Regions from separate parts of the Actinokineospora cianjurensis genome, predicted to be linked through region 1. Evidence: riboswitches for the same ligand, from Rfam matches in the RefSeq annotation. Region 1 holds a riboswitch; the other holds the start of a gene.
What was found. Region 1 has a riboswitch for glycine ahead of gcvT (glycine cleavage system aminomethyltransferase GcvT). Riboswitches for the same ligand answer to the same signal wherever they lie in the genome.

Region 1 (6,707 bases):
GGAGTCGTTCTGGCCCGACATCGACCTCGGCCTCACCGGGGCGGTGCTCATCGACTTCGACCTCGACCGGTGCCGGATCCGCTCGTCGACCTTCGCGCTGGCGACCTTCAAGCACCGGACGAACTTCACCGGGACCGAGTTCGGCAGCTACGTGTGGTTCCGCTCCGCCACGTTCACCGACGACGTCAGGTTCGACGGAGCCCGGTTCGGCGGGCTGGCGAACTTCACCGAGGTGACGTTCCAGCGGTCGGCGACCTTCGCGGGTGCCGAGTTCCACGACGAGTCGAGGTGGCGCGATACGCGGTTCGCGCGAGGTAAGCCTGACGAGCTCGCCTGGGTGGACGAGCTCGGGGACCCGGGTGACGAGGTAGCTGAGGTCACAACGGCCTGAGGTGGGTTGTTGCCAGGGTCTGGCGGTAGCGTGCCGCTCGCAACTACGCTCGATCCACCCCTGGGTCCCCGCCCCGAGTCCCCGTGAGAGGTGCGCCGATGACCGGCTCGGTCGCCATGCACATGAGCGATGGGTTGCTCAACCCCACGACCTCGCTGCTGTTCGTCGGCGTCGCGGTCGTCGGCCTCGCGGTGGCCACCGCGAAGGCGCGGGGCGACCTCGACGACCGGACTGCTCCACTGGCCGGGTTGGTGGCCGCGTTCCTGTTCGCCACCCAGATGCTCAACTTCCCGGTGCTGCCCGGGGTCAGCGGGCACCTGCTCGGCGGCGCGCTCGCCGCGATCCTGGTCGGGCCGTGGGTCGGGGCGCTGTGCGTGTCGATCGTGCTGGTCGTGCAGGCGCTGGTGTTCGCCGACGGCGGGGTGACCGCGCTGGGCGCCAACGTCACCAACATGGCCCTGATCGGCACCGCGACCGGGTTCCTGGTGGCCACCGCGCTCAAGCGGTTCGCCACCGGCAGGGTCGGGCTGGTCGTGGTCGCGTTCGTCGCGGCCCTGGTCAACACCGTCGTCGCCTCGCTCGGGTTCGTGCTGGAGTTCGCGATCGGCGGCGACCCGGCGTTCAGCCTGGGCACCGTCGCGGCCACGGTGGTCGGCGTGCACTGCCTCATCGGCATCGGCGAGGGCGTGATCACCGCGCTCACCGTTGGCGCTGTCGCGGCCGTTCGACCCGACTTGGTCTACCTGCTGCGCGGCACTACCCGCCCGCTGGAGCTGCGTGAAGGGACCCCGGCGTGACCGCTAAGACCCGAGACACCACTAAGACCCGAGACACCGCCAAGACCCGCAATCTGCCTTTCCTGCTCGGGTTCCTCCTAGTCGCCCTCGTGCTCGCGGGCGCGGTGTCCTACCTGGCTGATTCCAATCCGGACGGTCTCGACCACGCGACCCTCAAGGGCTGCGAGGTAGTGGAGACCGCGGGCGGTGAGCAGCTACAGGGCTCCTGCATCGCTCAGAACGCCAAGGATCACCAGTTCGCTGGCAGCCCTCTGGCGGACTACGCGGTCGACGGCGGGGAGAACACCACCGGCCTCGCGGGCGTCATCGGTGTCGTAGTGACCGTCGTTGTCGCGGGTGGGTTCTTCTGGCTGCTGCGCAGGCGTCCCAAGGCGTGAGCGCGGGCCACGCACATCCGCTGCACCGGCCGGGGGACACCCCGGTCCACCGGCTCGCACCACAGGTCAAGGTGGTGGCCGCGGTCGCGGGGGTGCTCTGCGTGGTGGCGACGCCCCGCGAGCGGTTCTGGGCGTTCGGCCTCTACCTCGCCGTCCTCGCCGGGGTCTGGGTGATCGCCAGGATCCCGCCGGGGTGGTTGGCCACCCGGGCGCTGATCGAGCTGCCGTTCGTGGTCCTCGCGATCGCCTTCCCGTTCCTCGCGGGCGGTCCGACCGTCGAGTTCCTCGGGCTGCGGCTCTCCGAGCACGGTCTGCTGGCGGGCTGGAACATCGCCGTCAAGGGCACCCTCGGTGTGCTGGTGTCGCTCACCCTGGCCGCGACCACGACGCCGGGCGAGCTGATCGTCGGACTCCAGCGGCTGCGGGTGCCGACCATGGTCATCACCATCGCCACCCTCATGTTGCGCTACCTCGACGTGATCGCCGCCGAGGCCCGCAGGATGCGGATAGCCCGCATCTGCCGCGGGCACGACCCGCGCTTCCTCTGGCAGGTTGGTGCCACCGCGCGCGGTATCGGGACCTTGTTCATCCGCAGCTACGAGCGCGGGGAACGCGTGCACCTCGCGATGGTCTCCCGTGGCTGGACCGGGGCCATGCCCGACCAGGGACAGCCCGCTGGGCGCCGCACCTGGCTCGTAGGGTTCATCCCGACCGCCCTAGCCGCGGTCGTGCTAGGTATAGCGCTGTGACACCCCCCGCCCTCTTGGTCGAACGCCTCGCCTACGCCTACCCCGACGGCCACCAAGCCCTCTTCGGCGTGAACCTGCGGGTCGAGCAAGGGGAACGGGTCGCGGTCCTCGGACCGAATGGCGCCGGTAAGACCACCCTCGTGTTGCACCTCAACGGCGTGCTCACCGGACAGGGCAAGGTCGAGGTAACGGGGCTGGAAGTCAATAAACAGAATATGAAAGAAGTCCGGCGCAGGGTCGGAATCGTGTTCCAGGACCCCGACGACCAACTTTTCATGCCCACCGTTCGCGAAGACGTCGCCTTCGGTCCCGCGAACTTCGGGTTGCGCGGACCTGAACTCGACGCCCGGGTCAAGCGCGCGCTCGACGACGTCGGGATGGCCGAGCACGCGGACCGCTCGCCGCTGCACCTGTCCGGCGGGCAGCGCCGCCGGGTCGCCCTGGCCACGGTGCTCGCCTGCGACCCCGACGTGCTGGTTCTCGACGAACCCTCGGCCAACCTGGAGCCCCGCGCCCGCCGTGAGCTGGCCGAGGTGCTGCTCGGTCTCGGCCGGACCACGGTCATGGTCACCCACGACCTGCCCTACGCGTTGCAGTTGTGCCCGCGCTCGGTGCTCGTCGACGGGGGGGTCGTCGTCGCCGACGGCCCCACCCGCGACCTGCTCGCCGACGACGCCCTGCTCGCCAGGCACCGCCTCGAACTTCCTTTCGGGTTCCGGCTCGACTAGTGTCCGTGGCACAACCGCATATCGGGCCGTACGAGTGGGACCGGGAGAGCCCTCGATCTTGATCGAGGCACCGAAGGAGCAAACTCCCCGTCAATCTCTCAGGTAAAGCTACCGTTCCCACCAGGCCACTCTGGAAAGCAGACGCGATCTCGGCGTCTCACCCACGGTGCAAGCCGCGTTCGCGGCGAAGCTCTCAGGTGCCATGACAGAGGGGGAGTTCCAGCGCCGGATCCGCCCGTCCGGCGCGCTGCCAAGGAGCTCCCATGTCCCTCGTCCGCCGCACCCGCCACAGCGAACAGCCGCGCGGCTGTCCACAACCCCCACACTCATCCACAGCCCGTCCGGTCGTGCTGCAGCCCGCGCGCCCGGCGTGCCACGCTGCGAACAGCACTGTTCCCAGCGCGCCGAAGGAGACCCGACTTCCATGAGCACCCCCTCCCCGCTGCACTCGGTGCACGAGGCGCTCGGTGCCTCGTTCACCGATTTCGCAGGCTGGTCGATGCCCCTGCGCTACGGCAGCGAGCTCACCGAGCACAAGGCGGTCCGCACCGCCTCCGGCCTGTTCGACCTCAGCCACATGGGCGAGATCGAGCTGACCGGTCCGGAGGCGGCCCAGGCGCTGGACTTCGCGCTCGTCGGCAAGCTGTCCGCGGTCAAGCCGGGCAAGGCCCGCTACACGATGATCTGCGACGCCGAGGGCGGCGTGCTCGACGACCTGGTCGTCTACCGGCTGGCCGCCGACAAGTTCATGGTCGTTGCCAACGCCTCCAACGCCGCCACGGTGGCCGCCGCGCTGCGCGAGCGGGCCGACGGGTTCGCCGTCGAGGTCAACGACCGCTCCGCGGAGCTGGCGCTGATCGCGGTCCAGGGCCCGACCTCCACCGCCATCATCGGCTCGGTCACCGACGCCGACCTCGACGCGCTCGCCTACTACGCCAGCGTGCCCTCGGCCATCGGCGGCATCGACATCCTGCTCGCCCGCACCGGCTACACCGGCGAGGACGGCTTCGAGGTCTACGTGGACGGTGCCAAGGCACCCGAGGTGTGGCGGCTGCTCACCGAGGCCGGTCAGGAGCACGGGCTGCTGCCCGCCGGGCTCGCCTGCCGCGACACGCTGCGGCTGGAGGCGGGCATGCCGCTCTACGGCAACGAGCTCAGCGCCTCGTTCACCCCGTTCGACGCCGGTCTCGGCCGGGTCGTGAAGTTCGACAAGGCGGGCGGGTTCGTCGGCAAGGAGGCGCTGGAGCGCCGCCGCGACGCCGACGTGGAGACCAAGGTGCTGGTCGGCCTGGTCGGTTCCGGCAAGCGCGCCCCCCGACACGGGTACGCGGTGCTCGACGGTGCCGGGGCGCAGGTCGGTACGGTCACCAGCGGCGCGCTCTCGCCGACGCTCGGCCACCCGATCGCGATGGCCTACGTGCCGGTCGCGGTCAGCGAGCCGGGCACCGCGCTCACCGTGGACATCCGCGGCACCAGCGCGCCGGTCGAGGTCGTCAAGCTGCCCTTCTACCAGCGTCAAGCCTGAAACCTGGAGATCGAGAACCCAATGAGCAACCCGGAGAACCTCGGCTACACCACCGACCACGAGTGGGTCGACCTCGGCGACCCGGCCGCGGCGACGGTCGGGGTGACCAAGTACGCCGCCGACGCGCTCGGCGACGTGGTGTACGTGCAGCTGCCCGAGGTGGGCGCCACGCTGACCACCGGTGAGGCGTGCGGCGAGATCGAGTCCACCAAGTCCGTCTCCGACCTGTTCGCGCCCGCCGACGGCGTGGTCGTGGAGATCAACGAGGCGGTCGTGGACACCCCCGAGCTGGTCAACACCGACCCGTTCGGCGACGGCTGGCTCTTCCGCGTCCGCGTCGACGGCGAGCCCGAGCTGCTCGACGCCGCCGCGTACGCCGAGCACACCAAGGAGGGCTGATGGCAGGGACACCCATGTTCGGGCAGCGGCTGGCCGAGGTCGACCCGGAGATCTCCGCCGCGGTCGACGCCGAGCTGCGCCGCCAGCAGTCGACGCTGGAGATGATCGCCTCGGAGAACTTCGCCCCGATCGGGGTGCTCGAGGCGCAGGGCTCGGTGCTGACGAACAAGTACGCCGAGGGCTACCCCGGCCGCCGCTACTACGGCGGCTGCGAGCACGTCGACGTGGTCGAGCAGCTGGCCATCGACCGGGTCAAGGCCCTCTTCGGCGCCGAGCACGCCAACGTGCAGCCGCACTCGGGGGCCTCGGCCAACGCCGCGGCCATGTTCGCCGTGCTCAAGCCCGGCGACACCATCCTCGGGCTGGACCTGGCCCACGGCGGGCACCTGACGCACGGGATGAAGATCAATTTCTCCGGCAAGCTGTACACCGTGGTGGCCTACCACGTCGACAAGGAGACCGGCCGGGTCGACATGGCCGAGGTCGAGCGGCTGGCCAAGGAGCACAACCCGAAGCTGATCGTCGCGGGTTGGTCCGCCTACCCGCGCACCCTCGACTTCGCCGAGTTCCGCCGCATCGCCGACTCGGTCGAGGCGCTGCTCATGGTCGACATGGCGCACTTCGCCGGGCTGGTCGCCGCCGGGCTGCACCCGAACCCGGTGCCGCACGCGCACCTGGTCACCACCACCACGCACAAGACCCTCGGCGGTCCGCGCGGCGGTGTGGTGCTCTGCACCAAGGAGTTGGCCAAGAAGGTCAACTCGGCGGTGTTCCCCGGCCAGCAGGGCGGCCCGCTCGAGCACGTGATCGCGGCCAAGGCGGTGGCGTTCAAGATCGCCGCGTCCGAGGAGTTCGCCGAGCGGCAGCGCCGGGTGCTCGAGGGCGCCAGGATCCTGGCCGACCGGCTCTCCGCGCCGGACGCGGCCGAGGCGGGCGTGAAGGTGCTCAGCGGTGGCACCGACGTGCACCTGGTGCTGGTCGACCTGGTCGACTCGCAGCTCGACGGCCAGCAGGGCGAGGACCGGCTGCACTCGATCGGGATCACCGTCAACCGCAACGCGGTCCCGTTCGACCCGCGGCCGCCGATGATCACCTCCGGGCTGCGCATCGGCACCCCGGCGCTGGCCACCCGCGGCTTCGACGCCGAGGACTTCGCCGAGGTCGCCGACATCATCGCGGTCGCGTTGCGGCCCGAGCTCGACGAGGCAACCGGCACGGCGCTGCGCGAGCGCGTCGCCGCGCTGGTGCGCCGCCGCCCGCTCTACCCGGAGCTGGGCTGATCGACCGCCCCCGGGTGCCGCGCCGAGAACCCGGCGCGGCCCCGGAGGCCGAAGAAGGAGGATTGTCGTGGCGGTCAGCGTCTTCGACCTGTTCAGCGTGGGCATCGGCCCCTCGAGTTCGCACACGGTCGGCCCGATGCGGGCCGCCCTGATGTTCGTCGACGGGCTGCGGGCAGCCGGGGCGCTGGCTGAGGTGGCCAGGGTGCGCACCGAGCTGTTCGGCTCGCTCGGCGCCACCGGCCACGGCCACGGCAGCGACAAGGCGGTGCTGCTCGGGCTGGAGGGCGCGCGCCCGGAGGACGTCGACACCGACTCGGTGCCGGTCCGGGTCGCCGAGATCAGGCAGAGCGGTCGGATCCGGCTGCTCGGCAGCCACGAGATCGCCTTCGCCGAGGACGACGACCTGGTCATGCACCGGCGCAAGTCGTTGCCGCTGCACCCCAACGGCATGACCTTCGCCG
Region 2 (6,707 bases), on a different contig from region 1:
GACCGCGTCGTAACCGGTCAGCTTCGCCAGCCAGTCCTCCAGGTCGGCGATGATCTTCAGGATGCCCCTGGCGTCCTCGACCGGCGCGAACGGGTGCAGGTCGGCGAAGGCGGGCCAGGTGATCGGCTCCATCTCCGCGGTCGCGTTGAGCTTCATCGTGCACGAGCCGAGCGGGATCATGCTGCGGTCGAGCGCTACGTCCTTGTCCGACAGCGCGCGCAGGTAGCGCAGCAGCGCGGTCTCGGAGCGGTGCGTCGAGAACACCGGGTGCGTCATGAACTCGCTGGTGCGCACCAGGTCGGCGGGCAGCGCGTCGCCGGTCTCGGCGTCGAGGGCGTCGATGTCGGCGCTGACCCCGAACGCCTTCCACACCAGGTCGACGTGCGCGCGGGTGGTGGTCTCGTCGGTCGCGATCCCGACGGTGTCAGCGTCGGCCAGGCGCAGGTTGACCCCTAGCCCGCGGGCAGCGGAAACGACCTCGGCGGCGCGACCGGGCACCTTGGCGGTGACGGTGTCGAAGAACGCGGCCCCGGCCACCTCGACCCCGCCGCGGCGCAGGCCCTCGGCGAGGACGGCGGCCATGCGGTGGGTGCGGGTCGCGATGGCGCGCAGGCCCTCGGGGCCGTGGTAGACCCCGTACATCGAGGCGACCACGGCGAGCAGCACCTGGGCGGTGCAGATGTTGGAGGTCGCCTTCTCGCGGCGGATGTGCTGCTCGCGGGTCTGCAGCGCCAGCCGGTAGGCGGGCTTGCCGTCGGCGTCGGTGCTGACGCCGACCAGGCGGCCGGGCAACTGCCGCTCCAGGCCCTTGCCGACGGCCATGTAGCCCGCGTGCGGACCACCGAAGCCCATCGGGACGCCGAAGCGCTGGGTGGTGCCCACGACCACGTCGGCGCCGATCTCGCCGGGTGCCTGCAGCAGGGTCAGCCCGAGCAGGTCGGCGGTGAAGGCGACCTTGGCGTCGCGGCCGTGCGCCTCGCGGGTCAGCTCGGCGAAGTCGCGGACCGCGCCGGAGGCACCGGGGTAGGAGAACAGCACGCCGAAGAAGTCCTCGACCGGCAGGCCCTCGGCCAGGTCGTGCACGACGACCTCGATGCCAAGCGGCTCGGCGCGGGTCTCGATGACCGCGATGGTCTGCGGGAAGGTGTCGGCGTCGACGACGAACCGGTTGGACTTGGAGCGGCCCGCGCGGCGCAGCAGCGTCATCGCCTCGGCCGCGGCGGTCGACTCGTCGAGCATGGACGCGTTGGCGGTGGGCAGCCCGGCCAGGTCGGCGACCATGGTCTGGAAGTTGAGCAGCGCCTCCAGGCGGCCCTGGCTGATCTCCGGCTGGTACGGGGTGTAGGCGGTGTACCAGGCGGGGCTCTCCAGCACGTTGCGCCGGATGACCGGCGGGGTGTGCGTGCCGTAGTAGCCCAGGCCGATCATCTGGGTGAGCGTGGCGTTCTGGGCGGCCAGGTCGCGCAGCTCGGCCAGCGCCTCGACCTCGGTGGCCGGGGCGGGCAGGTCGATGGCCAGGTCGCCCTCGCGGATGGACTCCGGCACCGCGTGCTGGGCCAGTTCCTCCAGCGACCCGACACCGACGACGTCGAGGATCCTGGCCAGCTCGGCGGGCCGGGGACCGACGTGGCGGTCGGCGAACGGGGTGCCGTGCTCGAGCGCGGCGAGCGGGATCCGGCCGGTCGTCATGGGTCTCCTCGGGGCGGTGCAGCAGGGGTCGGGCCTGGCACGGGCGGTCCGCCCGTGTGGCCCTCCCCCTCTGTCCGTGCCCGAAGGCGCCTGAGAGCTTCACCGCGGACCCGGGAGCGGGCGCGCGACTTGCACCTTCGGCGGGGCTCCCCGGTCGTGCCGGGTCGCCCGCTTTCCAGAGGCGTCTCACCCGCACGGTCCGTTTGCCTGAGAGGTTCCGGGGAGGAGTTGCTCCTTCGGCGCCGGTTCCGGTCTGGTGGACCGGCCGGACTCTCCCGCACGGGTTCAGCGACGCTCCCCGAGTCTAACCCGTCCGGGGTGCAATTCGATTGCGGCCGGGGTGCGGTTCGCGGTCGACTGCCGCACATGGGCTCCGACCTGGACATCGCGGCCGTGCGGGCCGTCCTCGACCGGCAACTGCGGCGCGACCTGGCACCCTCGGGTGTCCGGGCGAGTGCCGAGCGCGACGACCGGCTGAGCAGGCACGTCGGCGTCGGCCGGGACAGCTGGTCCGGGGTGGTGTGGTCGTCACTCGACCGGGCGTCCGCCGATCAGACCATCGCGGCCGCTGTGGCGTGGCTGCGGACGGTCGAGGGTCACGGCGAGTGGAAGCTCTACCACCACGACTCCCCCGCCGACCTGGGCGAGCGGCTGACCCGCGCCGGGCTGGTGGCGGGCTCGGTGGAGGCGGTGATGGTCGCCGAGACCGCGAGCGTGCCGGACTTCGCGCCGCCCGCGGGCGTGGAGCTGCTGGACGTGACCTCGGACGAGGACATCGATCGCGTGGTCCGGGTGCACGACGAGGCGTTCGGCGACGACCACAGCAGGCTCAGGGCGGAGATGCAGGCCGGGGTGGCGGAGGGCTCGATGGACGTGGTGCTGGCGGTGGCGGGCGACGAGGCGGTCAGCGCGGCGCGGACGAGCTATCACCCGGGCACCGACTTCGCGGGCCTCTGGGGCGGCGGCACGCTAGAACCATGGCGGGGACGTGGGATCTACCGGGCGCTGGTCAGTCACCGCGCCCGTAGGGCTCAACAGCGCGGGGTGCGCTACCTGCAGGTGGACGCGCTACCGACCAGCAGGCCCATCCTGGAACGGGTCGGCTTCACCTGCGTCGCGCTGACCACCCCGTACACGCTGCCCTGATGCCTAACCGGCGTTGCGGGCCTTGCGGCGCTGGGTGAGCTCGTCGTCGGCCGGGATCTCGACGCCGTCGGCGCGCTCGGCGGGGAACTCGTGGATGGTGCCGCTGATCTCGCGGATGGCGCCGCTGACCGCGATGCCGAACACGCCCTGGCCGCCCTGGAGCAGGTCGACGACCTCCTCGGGGGAGGTGCACTCGTAGACGGTGGTGCCGTCGCTGAACAGGGTGATCCTGGCCAGGTCGCGCACCCCGCGCCTGCGCAGGTGGTCGACCGCGACCCGGATGTTCTGCAGCGAGACCCCGGTGTCGAGCAGCCGCTTGACCACCTTCAGGACGAGCACGTCCTTGAACGAGTAGAGCCGCTGCGAGCCGGAGCCGTGCGCGCTGCGCACGGTGGGCACGACCAGTCCGGTGCGCGCCCAGTAGTCGAGCTGCCGGTAGGTGATCCCCGCGATCTGGCACGCGGCCGGACCCCGGTAGCCGACGAGCTCGTCGGGCAGCGAGGCGTCCGGGAACAGTTCGCCCTGCTCACCGGAGTCAGCCCCGGCGGGACCTTCCTCGAACACGCCTGCCTCCCCTCGTCCGGCCACCGATGGCCGGCGAACGAGACCGCCCGTTCCGCTCTGGGGAACCGTCGGCCGAGCGGCACACACGTGGGGTCGCGCGGTGGGTGGTAGCGGTACCGGCTGGCGGTACCCCTGCCTGCGACCTCAGCGTGTTTCGCTCGTCTGTGACGGTAAAACGGGCGCGCGAGGAGGTCAACGCGACGCGCGGGTCCATCGCGGTACTCGCTTGTTGGAGCACTGTCACACGGTCCCCCGAGTGCTCCCACCCGTCAAACCGGAGACCGGACGAGTGACCGCGACCTGCCAAGTCGGGGACGGTGCCGGGCGGGGATGAGGGGGTGGGTGGCGGGAGAGGGTGTTACGTATCGGCGCCGCGGAAGTCTTCGGGGGAGACGGAGTCGAGGAACTCGCGGAACTTCTCGACCTCGTCCTCCTGCTCGTCCGGGATGATCAGCCCGGCCTCCTGCAGCACCGAGTCCTCGGCGTGGATCGGCACGCCGACCCGCAGGGCGAGGGCGACCGAGTCGCTCGGGCGGGCGGAGACGCGGACGTCACCGTCGAAGACCAGTTCGGCGAAGAAGGTGCCCTCGCGCAGGTCGGTGATCCGCACCTGCTCCAGTTCGCGGCCGAGCGCGCCGATCACGTCCTTGAGCAGGTCGTGGGTCAGCGGCCGGGCGGGCCGCACCCCCTGCTGCTCCAGCGCGATCGCGGTGGCCTCCACCGATCCGATCCAGATCGGCAGGTACCGCTCTCCCTCGGTCTCACGCAGCAACAAGATCGGCTGGTTGGCGGGCAACTCCACCCGCACCCCCACGACGCGCATCTCGCTCATCGGGCTCGCCTCCCTCCGCTCGCTGGGGCATCGGCGTCCCAATCCTTCGAGGATCGCTCATCGCCTACTTCGACGCTACCCGCCATCTGGTCCCCACGCCCGCCTATCTCACGTCTATTCCAGGATGATCGGTTCACCACCGGCGGCCTCGGCCGCCGCGCGCTACTTCTGGGTCACTCTGCGCAGACCGGTCCTCACCAGCAGCGAGTGCAGGGTGATCGCCAACGCCACCAGGTCGTCGGCGGACTCGTCCGCGCGCGCCCGCGCCGCGGGGTCGCGTTGCCGGAACACGGGTGCGAGCACTTGCTCCAACAGCGACACCTCGCGGTCGGCCGCGGCGCGGAAGGCGCGCAGGTGCCGGGGTTCGATGCCGTAGTCGGCCAACGCGGACGCGGTGACCGCCACGGCGTGCGCGTCGGCGTCGAACGAGCCGTCGGCCGCCGCGGCGAGCAGGCCGAACTGCTCCAGCTCCGCCAGCGTGCGCTCGGGGATCCCGACGCGGTCGAGCAACTCGGCCCGGGTCAACGGGACCGCGGGCGCGGGGGGCTCGGGCAGTTCGGGGAGGGAGACGAGACCGCGCACCGGGCGGGCCACCTGCTCCGGTGGCCCGCCCGGGCGGTCGAGCTGCTCCTTGATGACCTTCAGCGGGAGGTAGTGGTCGCGCTGGGCGGCGAGCACGAAGCGCAGCCGCGCCACGTCGGCCGCGGTGAACCGCCGGTAGCCCGACGGCGTGCGCTCCGGGCTGACCAGCCCCTCCGCCTCGAGGAAGCGGATCTTGGAGATGGTGACGTCCGGGAACTCGGGCCGAAGCTGCGCGAGCACGGCGCCGATGCTCGACCCGGCCCGCGCCTGCCGACCGGCGGCCGTCACGCGCCCCTAGGCCCCCGCGCCGGGGCCGGTGAGGAACACCAGGCGGAACTTGCCGATCTGCACCTCGTCACCGCCCGCGAGGACGGCCTGGTCGACCGGCTCGCGGTTGACGTAGGTGCCGTTGAGGCTGCCGACGTCGATCACCACGAACTCGCCGCCCTCGCGGCGGAACTCCGCGTGCCGCCGCGAGACGGTGACGTCGTCGAGGAAGATGTCGCTGTCGGGGTGCCGTCCCGCGCTGGTGGTGTCGCGGTCGAGCAGGAATCGCGACCCCGCGTTCGGGCCGCGCTTGACCACCAGGAGCGCGGAGCCCGCCGGCAGCGCGTCGACACCCGCGACCGCGGGTTCTGGCGCCGGGGCGGCCTGCTGGGCCTCGGGGTCGGTGAGGAAGTCGGCCCGGAAGACCGAAGTCCGTTCCGGAGACTGCTCCGGCGGGACGCCGGGCCCGTCGTTGGTGCTCACCTGAGCTCCTCCTGCTGGTCAGTTCCGCTGAACAGTTCCCAACGTACCGTGCGCGATCAGGCGCCGGACCGGTGGTACCCCCTGGGGGGTTCCCGCGGGCCGAGCACGGCCGGACGAGCGCCCCAAGATCGTCCCACGGCGGGGTCAGCCCTGGGTGATGGCCTGGTAGGCGTCGGCGTCGAGCAGGGCGTCGAGCGCGTCGGGGTCGTCGACCCTGATCTCGAAGAGCCAGCCCTCGCCGTACGGGTCGTCGTTGAGCAGGTCGGGCTGCTCGACGGCGGCGTCGTTGACCGCGACGACCTCGCCGGTGAGCGGGGCGTAGAGGTCGGAGACGCTCTTGGTCGACTCGACCTCGCCGATCGAGGCGCCTGCCTCGACCCGGTCGCCGAGCTCGGGCAGCTGGACGAACACGACGTCGCCGAGCTGCTGCTGGGCGTACTCGGTGATGCCGACCCGGACGAGGTCGTCGGCCTTGGTCGCCACCCACTCGTGCTCGTCGGTGTAGCGGAGTTCTTCGGGGATCACGCGCCGCCCTCTTTCGGACCGGGATGTGGTGTGGCGCAGAGCTTAAACGGCGGCTGTGGGCGCCAACCGCAGCGCTGCCCGTGTCTGCACCAGGTACAGCAAGCCGGACCAGATGAACAAGACCCCGCCCCAGATGATGAAGGCGTAGGCGACCGGGCGGACCACCGAGGCGAAGGTGGACCCACCTTGCGCGAGCAGCAGCAGCGGGAAGGCGTACATGAGGTTGAACGTGGCCGCCTTGCCCACGTAGGTGACCTCTGGGGGGCCGAATCCGGCGCGGCGCAGCACGAGGATGCACCCGGCGACCAGGACGTCCCTGGCGAGCAGCAGGGCGGCGACCCACCACGGCACGATGTCGCGCACTACGAAGGCGACGATGGTGGCGATCGTGTAGAGCCGGTCGGCCGCGGGGTCGAGCAGGGCGCCGAGCTTGCTGGTCTGGTCGAGCCAGCGGGCGATCTTGCCGTCGAGCCAGTCGCTGAGGCCGCTGAACAGCAGGACGGCCAGCGCCCACCCATCGGCCTGCGGCACCAGCAGCAGGTACAGGAACAGCGGCACCCCGGTGAGCCGGAGCATGCTCAGGATGTTCGGGATCGTCCAGACCCGGTCCGAGATCACC

Region 2: it holds a riboswitch for glycine, as region 1 does, so the genes downstream of both, gcvP (aminomethyl-transferring glycine dehydrogenase) here and gcvT (glycine cleavage system aminomethyltransferase GcvT) in region 1, are expected to answer to the same signal.

The regions. Positions count from the first base shown of each region.
Region 1 is NZ_RCDD01000001.1:3,194,626-3,201,332, forward strand. Features, by position in the region: gene CLV68_RS14330 (pentapeptide repeat-containing protein) at 1-391, shown strand, start outside; gene CLV68_RS14335 (energy-coupling factor ABC transporter permease) at 490-1,188, shown strand; gene CLV68_RS14340 (PDGLE domain-containing protein) at 1,185-1,565, shown strand; gene cbiQ (cobalt ECF transporter T component CbiQ) at 1,562-2,314, shown strand; gene CLV68_RS14350 (energy-coupling factor ABC transporter ATP-binding protein) at 2,311-3,042, shown strand; glycine riboswitch at 3,074-3,166, shown strand; glycine riboswitch at 3,167-3,261, shown strand; gene gcvT (glycine cleavage system aminomethyltransferase GcvT) at 3,467-4,567, shown strand; gene gcvH (glycine cleavage system protein GcvH) at 4,589-4,966, shown strand; gene glyA (serine hydroxymethyltransferase) at 4,981-6,246, shown strand; gene CLV68_RS14370 (L-serine ammonia-lyase) at 6,314-6,707, shown strand, end outside.
Region 2 is NZ_RCDD01000002.1:1,097,862-1,104,568, forward strand. Features, by position in the region: gene gcvP (aminomethyl-transferring glycine dehydrogenase) at 1-1,689, opposite strand, end outside; glycine riboswitch at 1,875-1,977, opposite strand; gene CLV68_RS19390 (GNAT family N-acetyltransferase) at 2,056-2,835, shown strand; gene CLV68_RS19395 (MerR family transcriptional regulator) at 2,839-3,399, opposite strand; gene CLV68_RS19400 (bifunctional nuclease family protein) at 3,758-4,231, opposite strand; gene ftsR (transcriptional regulator FtsR) at 4,394-5,101, opposite strand; gene garA (glycogen accumulation regulator GarA) at 5,108-5,563, opposite strand; gene gcvH (glycine cleavage system protein GcvH) at 5,708-6,088, opposite strand; gene clsA (cardiolipin synthase ClsA) at 6,131-6,707, opposite strand, start outside.